Regions from separate parts of the Exiguobacterium sp. s36 genome, predicted to be linked through region 1. Evidence: riboswitches for the same ligand, from Rfam matches in the RefSeq annotation. Region 1 holds a riboswitch; the other holds the start of a gene.

Region 1 (3,136 bases):
GAAACAGTTGACCGACGCCGGAGCGGATTGAAATCCGTTGTTCGAGGACCGCATCTTTCAACTCGACCCAAGCCGGCGGGGCGAACGCTTTCATCAAGGCGATGATATTGTCTTCCGCCGTGATCGTCCCGTCGAAGTCGCACAGGATATGGATCGTCATCGCGACGCCCACGCCTTTAACGCGGTATCGAGTTCGTCCGTCTGTCCTTCGGTGTGACCGAGGACGTGAGTGATGGCTTGGCGGAAAGCACGGGCCCCGGCGGCTGCACCGTCCGGGTGACCATGAATGCCACCGCCGGCGTTGATGACGACATCTGTCCCGAAATCACGAATGATATCGGCGACAAGCCCCGGATGAATCCCAGCTGACGGGACCGGTAAAATTGGTTTCGACCAATGCGGTTCGGCGCTCAAGTCACGAATCGCGAACGCCTCGTCCCGTGGTGTCGCGAGCGAACCGTACGGAGACGGGAAGAGCGTCAAATCGGCCCCGGCGAGACGTGGGAGTTTACCGAGTAAGAGCGAATGACTGATGGACCCGGTCAAGGCGCCGGCAAAGGCCGGGTGGGCCAAAATCGGCACACGGATGTCTGGGTCGTTCGCAAGTTCGCGCAGTGCGTCAAGACCGTACGTATAGACGTTGAATAGGAGCGCCGTCGCACCGGCCTCGATCAGCCGGAGCGCCTGGTCGCGAAGACCGAACACAGGGCCGCTCAGCGTGATGGCGTAGAGGACACGCTTCCCGGTCGCCTCAAAGTGCGCTTGAATGACGGCCGCTCCGATCCGGGCCCGTTCGAGCGACGGCGTGAGCGGATTGTCGTATAAAATCTCGTCGTCTTTGACGATATCGATGCCGCCGGCGAACTGATCGCGGAGTTGCTGCTCGAGAAACGCGAGGTCACGCCCGATGACGCCTTTGAAGATGCTCATGACGAGCGGACGGTCATGGACACCGAGCAACTCGCGAATCCCGTCGACGCCGAACTTGGCGCCTTTGAAATGAGGGGCGAGCGTTTCGGGCAACGTCAAATCGGTTAACCGAATCGAATCGTCGAGGGATAGTTTCCCGAACGTCGTCGTCAAGATGGATGAAAAGTCAGGGCTGACATTATGTAACGGATAGCGGATCGTGAACCGGCTCGTCGTCTCCGTATGGGTGGTCGATACGACCTCACCCCGGTACGCCTGTAACTGCTCTTGCTCTAAATGACGCAGCTCGGTCCATGTGCCGACGGTCAGCTCGAGGGCGATTTTGTCGGCAATGCTTGCGACCGCATCCGTCCGTTTGATTTCATATGTGGCAGTGATACTCATATGGTTCCTCCTTCCAGGCAAACAAAAAATGACCCCATGCCGAGGCAAGAGGTCATCATAAAAAATGAACTCTTATCTCTCAGCTTTCGCTGCAAGAATTAGCACCGTGCCATCTCTGGTCGGTTGCTGCGACATCATCGGGCTCGTCCCTCCGTCTGCTCTTGATAAGAATGTGATTTGAAGTTGTGAAATTTAATTGAATTTTTACACAGATTCGTCACGTCGTCAATTCCTTTTTTTCCAAAAAAAATATTTTGGGAAGTTGTTTCCATATATGCACAAAAAAAAGACGAGTGGCACGGAGAAAAGGACGTTGACAATTGTGACGTCGAGTCCGTAATATTCATCACATAAGTTCACCGAATCGAATAAACCACTCTTATCGCGAGTTGGCAGAGGGAATTGGCCCGATGACGCCGCAGCAACCGACCATTAGGCACGGTGCTACATCCACCAGACGAATGTCTGACAGATGAGAGGAACAACCATTTTGGCTGTGCCTCTTTCTCGCGGAGAAAGGGGCTTTTTTTGTGGGCAACGTACAGGAAGGGGAAAACATCATGTCATATCAACCATTTACAGAACAGTCTGTCGTCGAGCACGTCCGTCAATTAGGATACTTGCAAGACGGAATCGCCGAGTGTGAGGAAATCGGGGACGGCAATTTGAATCTCGTGTTTCGGATTCGCCAAGGCGAACAGCGCCTAATCGTCAAACAGGCGCTCCCATACGCCAAAGTTGTCGGCGAGAGCTGGCCGCTTACACTCGAACGGGCATGGATTGAACAGTTGGCACTCCGTGAGTTTGCGAACGTGGCGCCGCGTTTCGTCCCGGACGTCCTCGGTAGCGACCGGACGCTCGCCTACACGATTTTAGAAGATCTGTCTGATTATGAGATTGTCCGCATCGGTTATTTGAAAGGGGAGAGCTATCCGGAACTCGCGCGTCATGTCGGTGAATTTTTAGGCGAGACGCTGTTCGCGACGTCGGATTATGCGGCCGGCCCGATCGCGAAGAAGCGGATTGAACGTGACTATTACAACCCGGAACTGTGTGACATCACCGAGAAGCTCATCTTCACCGACCCGTTCAAAGACGCGGAGTCGAACAACATCGAGGCGGCGCTTCGAGAAGATGTCGAACGCCTCTGGCAAGACCAGGCGCTCAAGGTCGAGGTGACGAAACTGAAAGTCGGATTTGTCACGAAACATGAGGCGCTTCTGCACGGTGACCTACATACAGGCAGCATCTTCGCGACCCAACAAGAGACGAAAATCATCGATCCAGAGTTCGCATTTTACGGACCGTTCGGCTTCGACCTGGGCCAAATCATCGCCCATTTGACGCTGTCGACGTTCTATGACCCGTTCAAACGCTTCGAACGTTTCACAGACGTCTTGACGGTGTGGGAGACGTTTGAGAAGACGTTCCGGGCCAACTTTGAGCGCGCCGTCGAACCGTTCAACACGGACGGTTTTGTCGACGAGTTGTTGCGGACGATCTTCAGCGACACGATCGGCTACGCCGGTTGCGAACTCATTCGCCGTGCCGTCGGACTCGCCGGTGTCGCCGATCTCGAGACGTTGCCGGAAGCGACGCGGCTCGAACGAAAACGTGACGCGCTTGCCCTCGGGACGGCGCTCATCAAAGAACGCCACAGCGTCGAATCGATTGACGACTTGGTGACGCTTTTGTCGGGGGTGCGCGTATGACGGTCCAAAACATCCGCTTTAATTCGCAAACGGACGAACTCATCGTATTGGATCAGACGTTGTTGCCGCACGAAGAGCGTTACGTGACAATCGAGACGCTTGAACAGGCC
Region 2 (3,136 bases), on a different contig from region 1:
TACGGGATCGTGACGGTCGGATGGCCGGCTTTCGCCGCCATGTCATAATTGTGGTCATGCGGCAAGACGAGCGCATGAAGTTCCTGCTCGGCCAACAATCGGTCGATGCCGTCTGTCTTGGCGTGATAGACGTCGTCGAGGCGGCGCGTCAAATAGGCGTCCTCAATCAAGCGGCCCGATTGTTCGTTCGCTTTCTCGAACGTCTTCTGTCCATGCGGAATCGTCTCCGGATGACTGTTGTTCCAGTTAATCAAATCCGACAACGTCTCATACGGGAGCGTCGTCGAGGCGAGATACGCCTCGATTCCGAGCTTGAACTCATGGTACAGGATATCCCCTTGGTCGAGCCCTGCTTTCGTCGGCAGTTCGACGGTGACGATCTCGATGCCGCTCTGTTTCAGCAATGCGATCGCTTCGTCGTAGAGCACCTGCTCTTCTTCCGACAGATCGGTCTTGACGACACCGACACGCATCCCGACTGCTTGCCGCTCATCAAGACAAGTCCGGTAAGGCGGACCGGCCGGAAGATGCGTCGTCGCTGGGTCAGCTGGATCTTCCCCAACCATCGCCTCAAGGGCGAGCACCGCATCCCGGAGTGTCCGTGCCATCGGGCCGGCCGTGTCTTGCGACCGGGAGATCGGGATGATGCCGCTGCGGCTAATCAACCCGACGGTCGGTTTGATGCCAACGATTCCGTTATGGACGCTCGGGTGAATAATCGAGCCGCTCGTCTCGCTGCCGACGGCAAGCAACGTCAAGTTGGCCGCGACCGCTGACGCCGAACCTGAACTCGACCCTCCGACATCGAGCTTGTCCCCATATGGATTGAGCGTCTGGCCACCGACCCCACTCCAGCCGTTCGGCATGCCCTCGGTCAAAAAGTTGGCCCATTCGGACAAGTTCGCTTTCCCGAGGATGATGGCCCCGCTCGCGCGCAAGCTTTGGACGAGATGGGCGTCCCGGCCGGCGAAGTGATGCGCGAGGGCGACGGCCCCGGCCGTCGTCTTCATCAATCCCGCCGTCTCAACATTGTCTTTGATCAGCACCGGGATGCCGAGCAACGGTAATCGCTCACCTCGTCGAAACGCCCGGTCGGCCGCCTCGGCCTCGAACAAGGCGTCCGGGTTCACTTGAATGACCGCTCTCAGCTTATCGTTCAACTTGGCGATTCGAGTCAAATAATAGGCCGTCACGTCACGTGCCGTGAACGTTCCTTCTTTATATCCGCGATGGGCGGTCTCTATATCGAGTTCGAAACATGTGTTTGGTTCAGTCATATAGATTCCTCCTTTGGTCACTCGATGGTATTCGCTATCGCCACATGATTTCCTGTTTTCGTTCGCCAACGAATATGTAACTTGGTACACTGAAAGAAAAGGGAGGTTACTATGAACCGTTCGTACGTACTCGTCTTATTGTCCGTCTTTGCCTTGTTCTTCTTACAGCTATATGCCGGGGACGCTCCGTATACGCTACCGCTCTCCATCGTCCTCGTCATCTTGATTCTCGGCACCACCTTGGTCCAACTTCGACGCAAACCAAACCGTTGACGCCGCTTCAAATCTGATGGTATGATGCTCTCACCAACTACATATCGATATCTCGAGTGAACGAGAGACCTGGCTCTATGACTTCACAGCAACCTGCTTCGGCAAGGTGCTACTTCCAGCAAGGCAGTTTGCCTTGGCCGATATGACAGAGCGCTCATGTCGATGACATGAGCGCTTTTTTTTTGGAAATTGATCGAGGGGGAATTACTAATGGAAAAAGCAACATTCGCAGGCGGCTGTTTTTGGTGCATGGTGACGCCGTTCGAGGAACAACCTGGCATCGAGTCAATCGTATCCGGTTATACGGGAGGTCACGTCGATGACCCGACGTATGAACAAGTGAAAACAGGGACGACGGGACACTATGAGGTCGTCGAGATCACGTTCGACCCGACGCTATTCGCTTATGAGCGACTGCTCGAACTGTATTGGATTCAGACCGATCCGACCGATGACGGCGGCCAGTTCCAAGACCGCGGTAGCCAATATGCGCCGGCCATCTTCTATCATACGGAAGACCAACGCGTGAAAGCAGAACAGAGTCGCGACGCGCTCGCGGCGAGCGGACGCTTCAAACAGCCGATTGTCACGAAGATTCTACCGGCCGACACGTTCTATCCGGCCGAGGAATATCATCAAGACTTCCATAAAAAAAATCCGGCCCACTATAAAGAGGACCGGAAGAAATCTGGGCGCGACGCATTCATCGAGCAAGCCTGGTAAACAAAAGACGGGTCGTCTGACCCGTCTTTTTAGCTCTTGGCAATCCCGAGCATGAATCCGGCCACGACGATGAGCCCGATTCCCATAAAGACGAAGACCCGTTCTTTCGTCGTCTTCTCTTCTTTCAATAGATAAATCCCGCCGAGCGTCGCCACGACGACGTTCAATTGGGACAAGGCGAACGACGTCGCGATGCCGACCTCACCGCTTGACACGAACAGCCCGAAGTTCCCGATCCCCCAAGCGAGACCGGCCAAAATGTTTTTGAACGTCTTCGGGTCGAACTTCTTCACATCTTTCTCACGCAGGCTGAACAATAGCGCCGCGATGAACATCCCGACCGATTGCGGCAAGATGGCCGTGATGCCGTCGACCTCGAAATAGTTCGTCAGGACGGCATACGTCACATAACCGATACTCGACACGAGCAGGACGAGCAAACCTTTCTTCAAGGCGCCGCTGCTATCGCCATCTTTTTGTTGTTGGTATGACGTCAGTGCCGCCCCGATGATAATCAACACGAGCGCAGAAAAGCCGAGCCACAACTCGGTCGTCGTCTTCCAATCGCCGAGCACGATGACCCCGAACAACGACGTCCCGACGAGTTGCATCCCAGTGCTGATCGGCATCGCTTTCGATACACTTAAAATTTGGAACGACTGGAACTGTAAATATTGCCCGAGTGCCCAGAACACACCAGAGATGAAGCCGGTCACGATTGCGAGCGTCGTGAACTCCGGATTGAAGACGAGTGCGATGATGACCGCCATCACCATCGCCCCAATCGTCGTCCCGATTAACTGTTGAATCGGCTTGCCGCCGACTTTCGAGACGATAAGTGGGATACTCCCCCACATCAAGGC

Evidence for each region. Region 1 has a riboswitch for S-adenosylmethionine ahead of mtnK (S-methyl-5-thioribose kinase). Riboswitches for the same ligand answer to the same signal wherever they lie in the genome.
Region 2: another riboswitch for S-adenosylmethionine. It lies ahead of msrA (peptide-methionine (S)-S-oxide reductase MsrA); the one in region 1 lies ahead of mtnK (S-methyl-5-thioribose kinase).

The regions. Positions count from the first base shown of each region.
Region 1 is NZ_JACSLW010000001.1:1,065,415-1,068,550, reverse strand. Features, by position in the region: gene KNP95_RS05350 (2-hydroxy-3-keto-5-methylthiopentenyl-1-phosphate phosphatase) at 1-160, opposite strand, end outside; gene KNP95_RS05345 (2,3-diketo-5-methylthiopentyl-1-phosphate enolase) at 157-1,314, opposite strand; SAM riboswitch class I at 1,384-1,485, opposite strand; SAM riboswitch class I at 1,691-1,793, shown strand; gene mtnK (S-methyl-5-thioribose kinase) at 1,875-3,026, shown strand; gene mtnA (S-methyl-5-thioribose-1-phosphate isomerase) at 3,023-3,136, shown strand, end outside.
Region 2 is NZ_JACSLW010000008.1:1,423-4,558, reverse strand. Features, by position in the region: gene KNP95_RS13625 (amidase family protein) at 1-1,277, opposite strand, end outside; gene KNP95_RS13620 (hypothetical protein) at 1,389-1,550, shown strand; SAM riboswitch class I at 1,595-1,696, shown strand; gene msrA (peptide-methionine (S)-S-oxide reductase MsrA) at 1,761-2,273, shown strand; gene KNP95_RS13610 (GRP family sugar transporter) at 2,303-3,136, opposite strand, start outside.